Lujinxingia sediminis: one gene and its partner. The protein of the gene in region 2 interacts with the protein of the main gene of each other region in a pairwise test. Links are inferred from orthologs where the notes say so. Each region holds a gene or a part of one and is shown on either strand. Other genes may lie near its edges. The genes, in order: rlmN and ftsZ.

Evidence for each region.
Region 1: the proteins of ftsZ (region 2) and rlmN interact in binary tests that used the Escherichia coli proteins (3 or more experiments, as listed by UniProt). The link is inferred for Lujinxingia sediminis from one-to-one orthologs.

What each region holds. Positions count from the first base shown.
Region 1 is NZ_SADD01000001.1:729,160-736,177, reverse strand. What follows is about bases 2,529-5,502. They hold rlmN (dual-specificity RNA methyltransferase RlmN), read right to left. Parts: upstream 4,611-5,502; coding sequence 3,447-4,610; downstream 2,529-3,446. Other genes in these bases: sucD (succinate--CoA ligase subunit alpha), read right to left, coding at 5,293-5,502; ndk (nucleoside-diphosphate kinase), read right to left, coding at 4,805-5,233; EA187_RS03025 (PfkB family carbohydrate kinase), read right to left, coding at 2,529-3,372. Outside these bases: alaS (alanine--tRNA ligase), read left to right, coding at 1-37; EA187_RS03035 (serine/threonine protein kinase), read right to left, coding at 154-1,443; EA187_RS03030 (hypothetical protein), read right to left, coding at 1,615-2,385; more of EA187_RS03025, read right to left, coding at 2,446-2,528; more of sucD, read right to left, coding at 5,503-6,162; sucC (ADP-forming succinate--CoA ligase subunit beta), read right to left, coding at 6,248-7,018.
Region 2 is NZ_SADD01000001.1:1,003,464-1,010,337, forward strand. Bases 2,845-5,674 are described here. They hold ftsZ (cell division protein FtsZ), read left to right. Parts: upstream 2,845-3,520; coding sequence 3,521-4,828; downstream 4,829-5,674. Other genes in these bases: ftsA (cell division protein FtsA), read left to right, coding at 2,845-3,303; EA187_RS04130 (RNA methyltransferase), read left to right, coding at 4,899-5,674. Also shown: murB (UDP-N-acetylmuramate dehydrogenase), read left to right, coding at 1-4; EA187_RS04110 (D-alanine--D-alanine ligase), read left to right, coding at 11-991; EA187_RS04115 (cell division protein FtsQ/DivIB), read left to right, coding at 1,118-1,945; more of ftsA, read left to right, coding at 2,071-2,844; more of EA187_RS04130, read left to right, coding at 5,675-5,681; EA187_RS04135 (hypothetical protein), read right to left, coding at 5,693-6,004; EA187_RS04140 (prolipoprotein diacylglyceryl transferase), read left to right, coding at 6,166-6,874. UniProt on the Escherichia coli protein: Essential cell division protein that forms a contractile ring structure (Z ring) at the future cell division site. The regulation of the ring assembly controls the timing and the location of cell division.

The DNA of each region.
Region 1 (7,018 bases), 280 kb from region 2 along the record:
GGCCTTTGTGGGCGCGGTGCGCGATGCGCTGAGCTGAGGCTCCGATAAAGCACACAAAAAAGCCCGGGCTCCATGAGCCCGGGCTTTTTTTATAAAAACGTACCTACGATACATGACGACGTTCTTACATGATGCGCGTGAGACGCCCCTGCCTCAATCCTGCTCCGCAGCCTCGGCGCTGGCAGTCGCCGCAACACCTACCTCGTTCATCGAGAGCGTTGCGATCGCAGCTGCAAAGAGTGAGAGCGCCACAATCGCCGCCACAAAGTAGCCCTGGCGACGGCGCAGCGCGCGAACCTCGTCGGAGAGCGCGTCGATGAGCTCCGCACCGCGCTGCGCACCCACGCTCAATTCCTCAACGCGGGCGGTGGCCTCCTCCAGCGCCTCTTCGCTGGCAACCAGCTGAGCGCGGTAGGTAGCAACCTCCACGGAGGTCTCACTGGCCGGTCGGAGTGCCTGGTCACTCATCTGCTCGCGGGCGTCTCGGAGCGCGCGGGCAACATCCCTACGCTCCTGAGCAAAAAGCGCGGCGACCTTTGCACCGAGTCCCCCACGAAGCGCTTCGAGATCGACGCCCAGCCCGGTCAGATATCCCCGAATCGCCGCGCCAAACTCACCCGCACGCTGATAACGGGCTGCCGGATCGCGCTCCAGCGCACGCATGATGATCGGGTCAATCTCCGCCGGAACCCACTCCGAAACTTTACTCGGAGCATCGAAGGGTTCGTGCAAAAGCGCCTCTTTCACCTCCTCGACCGACCCCCGTCGGAAGAGGCGCTGCGCACTGACAAGTTCATAGACAATCACCCCCAGACTAAAGATGTCGGAGCGCCCGTCCACTCCCTCACCGCGGCATTGCTCGGGGCTCATGTAGGCAAACTTTCCGCCGATCAGCTCATCGCCGCCCGCCGCCGTCTCCCCCACCACCTGCGCGATGCCAAAATCAAAGACGCGTGTGACTCCCTGATAGGTCACCATCAGGTTCTGCGGGCTGATATCACAGTGTACGATCGAGTAGCTCTGCTGATCGATATCCACGAAGTCGTGCACGTAATCGAGGCCCTCACACGCGTCCGCCACGATGAGCAGCGACTCGTGAAGGCTCAACCCGTCCCCCTGCGCAAACGCCCGCTGCGCCAGGTCGGCAACGGTCTGACCGGCCACATAGTCCATGACCATAAAGTGCTCATCGCCCACCTGCTTGGCGTCGTGCACCGTCACCACATGCGGGTGGGAGAAGCGCGAGGAGACCGTCGCCTCCTTATAAAAAAGCGCCTCAAAGCGGCGGTCTCCCAGATTTCGGTCGGGAATTCCCTTGATCACCACCGGCCGAAAGAAGCCGTGCGGCCCACCACGCGCCGCAAGAAACACCGCCGACTGCCCACCTTTGGCCAGATGGGCCAGCAGTCGATATTCCCCCAGCTGTCGGTTCTCGCGTTCCACGCTTCGCCTACGTCTAATACGCGTCGGGCCGACCGCACACACTATGCGGTCCCTCAGACCCAACGGAGTCACCCGATCGAAGGGGCGATTGTAAAGAGGGCCGATCGACGGTGTCAATCGGCCCTCTGCTTACTCGCGCCCGTCGGGCTCACTCACCCCTATCCGACCGCTTCACTCAACGATCACGGTCTGCTGGGCGCTAAACGTCGCGCTGAGCTGCCAGGCGTCGTTCTCACCATCCTCATCGTAGTCGTAGTTCACCGATTCCGGCCCGCCGAAGAGCTGGGTGAGAGCAAGCGGCTCTTGCCCGGGAACAATGGTCAGCCCCACACCTTCGATCTCCGAGAGAAGCACGAAACCACTGAGCATCCCGTCATTGATCACCGGGTTCTCGCCAGCCGCGTCAGCCTGAATCTTCGCGTCGATGGCCAGGTCGCGAATCGGAATCACCGTCTTGTTGATGTCACCGCCCGACTCCACCGTCGCCACAAAGCTCAAAAGCGGCAAGGTCGCCTCAAAGTCGCCATTCGCCGCGATGGTGCCGGCCGCCGCTTCGGGCTCCTCGACCTCTTCATCCCAGACATACTCACCGGCGGTGTTGGTCTTGAGTCCCGCCCCGCCGCGCACCTGCAGGGTGCCCGCCTCGGTGTCGATCTCGCGAAGTTCCACCAGCACCACGACCGGGTAGTCCAGGTCCTGATCCAGGAAGTACTCAAGGGGGCTGTTGAGTGAGAAGCCCGGCGTGCCCCGCTCAAACGCAAAGGCGTTGAAGCGCATATCGTACTGCGCCGCAAAGTCCGGCTCCTCCGCGTAGTCGCCACCGGTATCGTCACCGGTTTCCACGCCCGCGTCGACCTCCTCATTGGACTCGCCACCGCATGCGGCCGTCGCGAGTAACCCTGCCGACACTAACCACACCATCCACGCATTCGACATCTTCATGGCTCTACCTCATCCAGGTTCAAGTGCGGCAGCGGGTGCCGACCCAATTCACAGTTGCCTTCAGGCGTCCAGCGGCTCCAGCGGACCAAACCCGACAAGCTGCTCAAAGAGCGCAAAGCGCTCTTCAATCGCCTTCGTATTCAGATCGCGCAGCGCATTGAGGCTGAAGTCTTCCACGCAGAAGCTCGCCATCACACAGCCCACCACGGTGGCCTGGCGAAGCTCCTTCGTTCCAATGGTCTCACAGCTCGACAGATACCCCAGAAGCCCGCCGGCGAAGGTGTCACCGGCCCCGGTGGGATCGAAGACCGACTCCAGCGGGTAAGCTGGCGCAAAGAAGATCTCCTCGCCACTGAAGAGCAACGCGCCGTACTCACCGCGCTTGATCACCAGATGTTTCGGACCACGAGCCTGAATCGCGCGAGCCGCCTTGACCACGTTGGCTTCGCCGCCGAGCTTGCGCGCTTCGCCCTCGTTGATCACCAGCATATCGACCTTACTCAGGACCCGCTCAAGCTCATCGCGCCGGGGACCATCGATCCAGAAGTTCATCGTGTCGGCCACGACCAGACGCGGATTTTTGACCTGCTCCAACACCTCCAGCTGCAGGCTGGGGTCAATGTTGGCCAGAAATACGATCTCGGCGTCACGGTAGCTCTCGGGCAACTCCGGGTGGAAATCTCCAAAGACGTTGAGCTGGGTGTCGAGGGTGATGGCTTCGTTGAGATCAAAGCCGTATTTGCCCTCCCAGCGGAAGGTCTTGCCGGCGACGCGGTGAAGCCCCTCACAGTCGATCTGGCGGGAGCACAAAAAGTCGACCTCCTCCTGCGGGAAGTCTTCTCCAATCACCGCGACGAGCTGCACGTCGGTGAAATAACTGGCGGAGGTTGAGAAGAACATCGCCGATCCGCCGATCGCCTCTTCTGCCTTACCAAAAGGCGTCTCAACCGAATCAAACGCCACCGACCCTACGACCAAAAGACTCATGCCTGGACTCACTCCGTTCAGACGCACCACGGCGTCCGATGCTTTAATGAACTACGTGCTCGACCCATTCACTCTCAGGCGTTGGCCGGGCTCTCATTGCGAAACTTTTCCAGCCGCTTGCGCACATGCGGCGGCTCCTTCTCCCCGGGCTTACCGAGCTGACCACATGCGGCCATCTCATCGCGTCCCCGGGTGCGCCGACGGTACACGCCGACGTTGCGATCGACCAGATACTTCTGGAAGGCGTCGATACGCTCTTCCGGCGGAGTTTGGAAGGGCGTGCGCGGGTGGGGGTTAAAGGGGATGAGGTTGATCTTGGAGGGGATATCCCGCGTCAACTCAATGATGCGCTGCGCGTCTTCGAGCGTGTCATTCAAATCGCGAATCATCACGTATTCAAAGGTGATGCGCTCGCGGTTGGTCAACGGAAACTCTTTGAGCGCCGCCATCAACGTCTCCAGATCCCAGCGGTCGTTGACGGGCATGATCTGCCCGCGCGTCTCGTCGGTGGTCGCGTTGAGGCTGATGGCGAGCTGCACATCGGTCTCCTCACCCAGGCGCTTGATCGCCGGTACCAACCCGGAGGTCGAGACAGTGACTTTGCGTCGCGAGAAGTTCAGCCCCTGCTCATCGGTCAAAATATGAATCGCGCGGATGACGTTATCGACGTTATGCAGCGGCTCGCCCATGCCCATAAAGACGATGTTGCCGATATGCCCGTTGACCTCCCCCATCCGCCGGCGCGCCTGCACGACCTGCTCAACGATCTCAGCGGTGCTAAGATTACGCTTAAGCCCCATCTTCGCCGTGTAGCAGAAGGTGCAGCCCATCGCACACCCCACCTGGCTGGAGATGCACAGCGTATTGCGCCCCTCCGAGGGGATGTAAACGGTCTCAATGACCGCGCCGTCGTCACACTTAAAGGTGAGCTTGGTGGTGCCGTCGCTGGCCGTATGCGAGCCGTTGAACTCCAATGACGAGACACGCACCTTCGCACTGAGCTGCTCACGCAGCCCCTTGGAGAGGTTGGTCATCGCCTCAAAATCGTCGGCCAGGTGCAGGTAGAGCCATTGGTAGACCTGTTTGGCGCGAAATGCCTTCTCGCCAAACCCCTCGGCGAGCAACTTCTTGAGCTCAGCCTGTGTGAAGTTTTTCAGGTCAATGGGACCGAGTTCGTCGGTGCCCTGGCTCAGCGCTTCGAGCGCCTGGTCGATGCTCGGGGAGCGTTCGCGTCGCATGGGTGTCTCTCTCTCAGAAAAAAGGCGGCCGAACTGAGCCTACGCCGCGTGCGAAAGGATCTCAAATCGTGCCGCCACCTCAACACACGCATTCCCTACAAGGGTGCGTTGGCTGAGCATTCACCTTGCGCCAGCCCTGCAAGGCGCGAGGTGAAGACCGTCGCCAGCCCAACGCCGGCGACGGCCTCAAAACATCAGCCGCGCGAGAAAAGCTGCACGTCGCTGAAGAAGTACTTGATCTCGATCGCGGCGTTCTCCGCCGAGTCCGAGCCATGCACGGTGTTTTCGCCGATGTCGGTGGCGTAGAGCGCGCGCAGGGTCCCTTCGGCAGCTTCCGCCGGGTTGGTAGCACCCATGATCTCGCGGTTCTTGGCCACGGCATCTTCGCCTTCAAGCGCCATCACGACCACCGGGCCGCGGGTCATAAACTCAACGAGCTCACCGAAGAAGGGACGCTCTTTGTGTACAGCATAGAAGCCTTCGGCTTCGTGCTTGGCCAGGTGCGCCATGCGGATGCCCACCGGGGTGAGGCCTTCTTCTTCAAAACGCGCGATGATCTTGCCGATCACGTTCTTTTCCACGCCGTCGGGCTTGATGATGCTCAGGGTGCGTTCAATCGCCATCGTGTGTCTCCAGATTCAATCGTTGAATGTTGGTGTCGCTATCAAAACAAAGGGCGAACTTAGCCCATCGCTTTTTTGAGGGTCTCACCGATCTCGGCCGGCGAGCGCGAGACGGCAATACCTGCGGCCTCCATGGCCTTGAACTTCTCTTCGGCCGTGCCTTTGCCTCCGGAGATGATCGCACCGGCGTGGCCCATGCGCTTTCCGGGAGGGGCCGAGGCACCGGCGATAAAGCCCGCCACAGGCTTGCTCATGTTCTTCTGAACCCACTCGGCGGCCTCTTCTTCAGCCGTACCACCGATCTCGCCAATCATGACGACGGCTTCGGTGTCCGGGTCGGCCTCAAAGAGCTCAAGCGCATCGATGAAGTTCATGCCGTTGATCGGGTCGCCGCCGATACCGATGCAGGTGCTCTGCCCGATGCCCAGCGCGGTGAGTTGACCAACCGCCTCGTAGGTCAGCGTACCGGAGCGGCTCACAACGCCGACCTTACCCGGGAGGTGAATATGACCGGGCATGATGCCGATCTTGCACTTACCCGGGCTGATCACCCCGGGGCAGTTCGGGCCGAGAAGGCGCACGTTCTTGTCTTTGAGGTAGCGCACCACCGTGATCATGTCCTGAACGGGCACGCCTTCGGTGATGGCGACAATGAGCTCCACACCGGCATCCGCCGCTTCCATGATGGCATCGGCCGCAAAGGGCGGCGGCACGTAAATGACGCTGGCGTTGCACTGCGTCTCCGCGACAGCTTCAGCCACCGTATCGAAGACCGGCGCGCCGTGAACTTTCTGGCCGCTTTTGCCGGGGGTCACACCACCGACGACGTTGGTGCCGTACTCGATCATCTGCTCGGTATGAAAGCTACCGACCGAACCGGTGATCCCTTGCACGATCAGCCGGGTGGACTCGTCTACCATTACACTCATCTTCAACCTCTATATGTCTCTGGGCGGCGCCCCACTCTGAGGGGCGCTCGCGCCGGTCAACGCGTCTTGGTTTGCGCCGGGCCTATCAGCCCTGGGTCAGCTCGATGGCCTTGCGGGCGCCGTCGGCCATGCTGTCGGCGCTCACGATATCGAAGGGGCTCTCGTTGAGAATCTTCTTGCCGAGCTCCACGTTGGTGCCCGCCAGACGGACCACAAGCGGCACCTTCAGGCCCACTTCCTGAACCGCGTTGACCACGCCGTCGGCGATCACGTCACACTTCATGATGCCGCCGAAGATGTTGATGAAGATGGCCTTCACCGCCTCATCCTGCGTGATGATCTTGAAGGCTTCGGCGACGGTTTCTTTGGTCGCTCCACCCCCGACATCCAGGAAGTTGGCCGGCTCGCCGCCGTAGTGCTTGATGATGTCCATGGTGCCCATGGCCAGACCGGCGCCGTTCACCATGCAACCGATGTTGCCGTCGAGACTCACGTAGCTCAGCCCGTGCTTCTTCGCTTCGAGTTCGGCGGGATCTTCCTCAGACACATCGCGCAGCGCTTCCACGTCCGCGTGACGGTAGAGCGCGTTGTCATCGAAGTTGACCTTGGCATCGAGGGCGATGAGGTCGCCGGAGCCGGTCACCACAAGCGGGTTGATCTCGACGATGGAGGCGTCTTTTTCGACGAAGAGCTTGTAGAGCGCCTTCATGAACTTGACCGCCTTGAACACCGCTTTGCCTTCCAGGCCCAGCGCGAACGCGACCTGACGGCCCTGGAAGTCGGCCATGCCGGTGAGCGAGTCGATGAAGACCTTGTGGATCTTCTCGGGGGTATTCTCGGCGACATCTTCGATGTC
Region 2 (6,874 bases):
GTGAACACGGATGTTCAGCGAGCTTGATACAACGACATTTCGGGGAAAGCGCGTCGGTGTGGTCACCGGCGGTGACTCGCCAGAGCGCGAGATCAGCTTGAAGACGGGCGCTGCGTTTGAGAACGCGCTGCGTGCTCGTGGCTACGATGTGACGGTCTATGATCTGGCCAGCGATGTGGCCCGGCTGGTCGCGGATATCCCGGCAGCGGTGATTATCGGCAGTCACGGTGGACTTGGAGAGAACGGGTCGCTGCAGGGTCTGCTGGAGTGCGCGGGGATTCCTTACACCGGAAGCGGCGTGCTGGCCTCGGCCCTGGCGATGGACAAAGCTCGGGCACGCGAAGCCGTGGCCGATGTGGGCGTACCGGTTGCGCGAGGTCTGGCGCTGCGTCTGAGCGATGTCGCGATGAACGACGCGCAGGCGATCGTCGAACGCATTCAGGGCGCCGGTCTGAAACTTCCGATCGTGGTCAAGCTGAACGACGCTGGAAGTAGTTTTGGCGTGGCGATCTGCCAGAGTACCGAAGATGTCCATGCGGCGATAAGCGAGCTTCGTGTTCATCTGAGTGACGACCCGGCCTCGGCGCTGCTCCTGGAAGATTATATCGAAGGCCCCGAATACACGGTGGGGTTTTTTGGAGATACGTGCCTCGGGGCGATTCAAATCACCGCAGCGCAGGCTTTTTACGACTACGAAGCCAAGTACAAGAGCCAGCAGACTCGTTACGATGCGCTGGACGAGGGCACGCTGCATGCGCGCCTGGAAGAACTCGGGCGTCTGGCCTATCAGGCCCTGGGGTGCAGGGGCGTGGCTCGCGTTGATTTTAAGGGCGATGTGACCTCTTCGCAGGGGCGATTCCTGGAGGTCAACACCATCCCGGGGATGACCGCGACCAGTCTGGTCCCGAAGATGGCCGCAGCGAGGGGCGTTTCTTTTGAAGATTTTGTGGAGTTGATGCTCTCCGGTGCCCGGCTCGATCGGGTGCGCTGAATCGTCGCCTTCAGGCGACGCAGAAGAGGTTGTAGGCAGGCCGCGCATCTCGCGGCGGATGGTTGGGAGTAGGTTGTGTTTCAGAGGCGTGCAAATAATCGGCGGAAGCCGACCCGGGAGCAGCGCGTGGCCAGCCGTAAAGAGACGGCCTGGCTGTGGGCGCGGCGGCTGGGAACGTCTCTGGCGGTGATCGCCGTGGGTCTGGGGCTGCCGTATCTGGTGCTTCAGGGTTACAGCCACACCATGCAGAGCGAGTACTTCCAGGTGAACTACCTCGATGTCGAGGGGCTCAATTACCTGGAGGAGCGTGAGCTCTTGGAGGCCGCCGAGCGCATTGCGGGCGAGAACATCCTCAACGTCGATCCGCGACGCATTGAAAGTGCGATGAGTGGGCTGCCTTTTGTGCGTTCGGTCGAGGTCGAGCGTCGCCTGCCCGACCGCCTGAGGATCACGATTGAGGAGTATGAGCCGGCTGCGCTGATCGCCGACGAGGGCATCTGGCTTGCAGATACCCGTGGCGAGGTCTTTCTGGCGATGGACAGCGCTCGCAGTATTGAGGGTCTCTGGGAGCTTCCGCTGGTGACCGGACTTACGCGAGCTGAACTCGTTGAAGATGAGGCGCGTCAGCGTCTGCTTGAGGCGCTCTCGGTGTGGGAGCTCTATCACGCCATGGGGCTCGATAAGCAGCAGCCGCTGAGTGAGCTGCACCTCGATTCGGTCCTGGGGCTTTCCATGGTGACCGCTGAGACGGGAACAGAGATTCGGTTGGGGTGGGGCCGCTGGCAAGATCGTCTCAGCCGATTGAAAGTCGTGCAGACCTCGCTGATTCGGCGAGGGATGGACGCGGAGTATGTATTGATTGACCAGGAGCGCGACTTGAGTCGCGTGACTGTGGGGCCGCGCACCGAGCCATGGATGCGCGAGGATGCGGCCTCCGCGGGGGCCTCGCCATAGGCGTGGCGAAGCCCCTTTGTATGACGGTACTGGAAGTTCATTTGTAGATGTTTCTGGACTCGTGATGGTCGCTACGTGGGGTGGCGAGGGCACGGGGTTCGGGCCGAGACCAGGGAAGGTGCGGAATGGCGAATCGACGTAATGGTGAGATTGTTGTTGGGCTTGATATCGGGACGACTAAAATCGCCTGCATCATCGGCGAGGTGACCCCTGAAGGGATCGATGTCATCGGGATTGGGTCGCACCCCTCGAAAGGGATGCGTAAGGGAGTGGTGATCAACATCGACGCCACGATCAACTCGATCAAGAAGGCCGTCGAAGAAGCCGAGCTGATGGCAGGCTGCGAGGTCAACACGGTGCACGCAGGCATCGCCGGCGGCCACGTGTTGGGCTTTAACTCTCACGGCATCGTCGCCATCAAAGATAAAGAAGTGAAGGGCGGGGATCTTGATCGCGTGGTCGACGCGGCCCGCGCGGTGGCCATCCCCATGGATCGTCAGCTGCTGCACGTGATCCCTCAGGAGTACATCATCGATGAGCAGGACGGCATCAAGGAGCCCCTGGGCATGACCGGGGTGCGCCTGGAGGCCAAGGTCCACATTGTGACCGCGTCGGTGACCAGCGTTCAGAACATCGTCAAGTGTGCCAACGCCTGCGGTCTCAACGTGGCCGACATCGTGCTTGAGCAGCTCGCCAGCAGTGAGGCGGTGCTCGGCGCCGACGAGAAGGAGCTCGGTGTGGCGGTGGTCGATATCGGTGGGGGCACCACCGATATCGCCATCTACAGCCAGGGAAGCCTTGTTCACACCGCTGTGCTTTCGGTGGGTGGGAACCACCTGACGAACGACATCGCCGTGGGCCTTCGCACCCCGATGGCCGAGGCCGAGCGCATTAAGCAGCGTTATGGCTGCGCGATGACCGGCAAGGTTAGCGCCGAAGAAACCATTGAGGTGCCCTCGGTGGGTGGGCGTCCGCCGCGGATCTTGAGTCGCCAGATCTTGAGCGAGATCATTGAGCCGCGTGTCGAAGAGATCTTTGCTTACGTGGCCCGTGAGATCAAAGAGTCGGGCTGTGAGGATCTCATCTCGGGTGGCGTCGTGATCACCGGCGGTACCACACTTCTTGAGTGCATGCCGGAGCTTGCTGAAGAAGTACTTGGATTGCCGGTGCGCCGCGGTGTTCCGCGCAATATCGGTGGGCTCGTGGATGTGGTGCGTAACCCCAAATTCGCCACCGGGGTTGGCCTTGTGCAGCATGGCGCTAAAGCGCCCGAACGCGCGCCTTTCGGCGAGAGCCATGGCAACCTCTACCAACGCCTGACCACGCGTATGCGCGAGTGGCTTGCCGAGATGTTCTAAGCCTGCTTGCTGACGGATGGGGGCGGTGCTATCGTCGCGCGAAGTCTCAGCTTTATGTGGAAACAAGGCGCGGAGTGTTACCGTTGTCCCTTGGAAGGAGGATGGCATCATGACCAAGTCCGTCCTTGCGGTAAGCGCGCCTTGAGGCGTATCATCTGCGCCCGCCCACGGGTGGGCACAGATGTTCAGTTCTGACTCAGGAGTCCAGGGAAAAGGTATGCTCGAGTTCGATGACGCCGATGTCTCAAACGCGGCAAATATTAAAGTGATCGGCGTGGGTGGGGGAGGCGGCAACGCCATCAACACGATGATCACCGAGGGGATCTCCAGCGTGGAGTTCATTGCAGCCAACACTGACTTGCAGGCGCTGGAGACGAACCTCGCCACGGTCAAGATTCAGCTTGGCGGAGCACTGACAAAAGGTCTTGGTGCCGGTGCGAATCCGGACGTCGGACGTAACTCGGCGCTCGAAGACCAGACCCGCATCGCCGAGGCGCTCAAGGGTGCCGATATGGTCTTTGTGACTGCCGGGATGGGCGGTGGGACCGGTACCGGCGCTGCGCCAATCATCGCGAGTATCGCCCGGGAGTTGGGCGCGCTGACTGTTGGTGTGGTGACCAAACCCTTCCAGTTTGAAGGGCGCCGCCGTCGTCGCTCCGCTGATGAGGGCATTCGCAACCTGGCCAGCGCGGTCGATACGCTGATCACGATCCCCAACCAGCGTCTGCTGGCGATCGCCGGTGAGCAGACCACGATCCTGGAAGCCTTCAAAAAGGCTGATGAGGTGTTGCTCTATGCCGTGCAGGGGATCTCGGATCTCATTACGGTGCGTGGTCTGGTTAACGTCGACTTTGCGGACGTGCGCACCATCATGACCGGCAAAGGGCTGGCTTTGATGGGCACGGGCCGTGCCTCCGGCCCGACCCGTGCGTTGGAAGCCGCCGAGACGGCGATCTCCTCGCCGCTTCTCGAGGATGTCTCCATCGAGGGCGCTACCGGCATTCTCGTCAACATCACCGGTGGCGTTGATATGACGCTCACCGAGATCAACGACGCGATGATGCTCATCGAGCAGGCCTCGCATGAGGACGCCAACATTATCTTCGGCAATGTGATCGAAGAGGATATGCGCGATGAGCTGATGGTGACCGTCATTGCCACGGGCTTTGACAAGGCGCGCGCCGAAAGCTCGGACTTCAGCGAGATGAGCCGCCGTCGCGAGTCGACGACGCGTCAGTCGGCCCCGGTCGCCGCAGCGCCCCGTCAGGCTGAGCCGCCTCGTGCGCCGGCACCGGTTGAAGAGGAGGTGGTCGAGAGTGTGCCCGCCCAGCGTGGTGCGCCTGCCTACCAGAGTGGTGCGCGCTACGATCGCGGCGCACAGGACTCGGTGACCGAGCGTCGCGCCTCCTTTCTGCGTTCGAACACGGGCAGTCACTCGGTACCCGGTGGCCTGAGCGCAACGGAGGAAGAAGAGATCGATACGCCGACCTTCCTGCGCAACTCGCGGCGGCGCAACGACTCCTGATCTTCGGGCGACGCGGTCGCTCAAAGCCCGCTCTCAATGGGAGCGGGCTTTTTTGTCTTTGAGAGCAGTTATGACAGGTTTGATTGAGAACGTCTCGGTCGTGCTGGTGGAGCCCCAGGATGACATCAACATCGGCAACGCGGTGCGTGCCTCCAAGAACTTCGGCATCGAAGATCTTCGGCTGGTGAACCCGGCGAACGCCGATCGCGAACGCATCGCGATCAGCGCGCCGCGCGCTCATGAGACCATCGATCGGATGGGCCGTTTTGGTTCGCTTGATGAGGCCCTTGATGATTGCGTGATGACTGTGGGGCTGACCGCTCGGGTGCGCTCGGCCCACTGGCGTGTCCTGGAGCCGGAGCAGGCCGCCGCAGAGCTTATCGCTGAGGCAGCAAAGGGCCGACGCGTGGCGATGCTTTTTGGTCGGGAGGATAGCGGACTTCCTAACAGCGCGCTTGATCGCTGTCAGGCGGTGGTCACCATCCCCACCAACCCCGACTACAGCTCCATCAATCTGGGACAGGCGGTGTTGTTGATGGTCTGGGAGGTCTCCCGAGCCCTTCGAAAGATGGAGGCCGGTGACGTGGAGACGGCCCCGAGGCTCGCCATGCAGACGGAGTGGCACTCCGAGTTTGACCCGGCACCGATGGCCGGGCTCACGCGGATGTTTGGCCAGGCGGAAGCAGCGCTCCAGGCCATTGAGTTTGTGAAGGGGAGCAGCAACGATCACATCATGCGCAGCCTGCGATCGGTCTTTTTGCGCGCGCGCCTCGATTCCCGCGAGCTGGCGATCTGGCACGGGATTTTTAAGGAGATCGTGGCGTATATGCGCCGCAAGGGCATGGAACCCTGAGCGAGGAGCGCTCAGTCCGCCGAGAAGCAGTAGTTGGTCTCGGCCTGCTCGTCGGCGTCGTAGCAGCGATGTCCATCGCGGCAGGCGTCGTCGCTCTCGCAGCTCTTAAGGCAGAAGCTGGTGTGGCGGTCGATCACCACGCAGGTCGCGTCCTCGGGGCAGTCCCCCGGGCGACAGCCGCGCACGGTGCAGAGCCCCCCCTCCACCGAGAGGTCGCAGCGCGCGCCGGAGGGGCACTCGTTGTCGGAGGCGCATTCCGCGCCGATCTGCGGCGCGCATCCGACGGCCAGCATCAGCGTCAGGGTGAGGATGGCAGGGAGCATGCGCGTCAATGGGAAGAATGGGAGCATGGGGCAACGTTCTGGCTGGAGTTCAGGTGGGCGCGACGCGCTGAGGCTGGCAGGATGCCAGCGACCCGGTCGTTCTACCGTCGCATTGAGATGCTGACAAGATGAAGCCAGCCAGCGCGAAGAGAGCAGGGGGGATGCTCGTGGGGCTTTCGGCCTCGGTGCTCACGCATCTGCTGGCGGTGGTAGTGCTGGCCTGGGTTGTTTCAGGACCGGAAGCGCAGACTGATGAGGAGGAGGCGGTCGAGGTGGTGCTCGAGGATTGGGAGCCACGCTTCGATGAGCCCGACGTCGAGGCTGTGCTGGAGGAGCCTCTTCGTCGTGAGAATCCACCGCTCCCGGATGAGACTCCTCGCCCCGAAGTGGTGCAGCAGGAAGAGCCTCCGCCTCAACAACCAGATCCGCAAGATGACGATGCGCAGCAAGAGCCGCAGCCGCCCTCAGACCAGGCGATCGCCGTGGAGTTGCAAAACCCCGATCCCGCCGAGGAGGAGCCCGAAGATGCGGAGTTCATCGCCGAGGTTGCCCGGCGCACCGATGTACAGATGGTGGCCGAGCAGACGACCCTGGAAGACGCCGAGGCACCCGAGCCCGACGAAGACGTCACGGCCCCGGAGCAGGAGGTCGCGTCGGATGCACCCGAGTACCTCGCCAGTGAGGCTGAGGTGAACGACGAAGATCTGGAGGGAGCTCGTGAAGATCAGGGCACCTCGGAAGAGGTCGTCGCCAGATCGAATGCTCCCTCTGAGGTCGGACGCGATGAGGAGGTTCCTGCCGCTCAGGCAGCGGTAGACCGGCGCGATGAGCCTGTGGTGGAGCCGCTGCCTGTGGCTGAGCCTGAGCCAT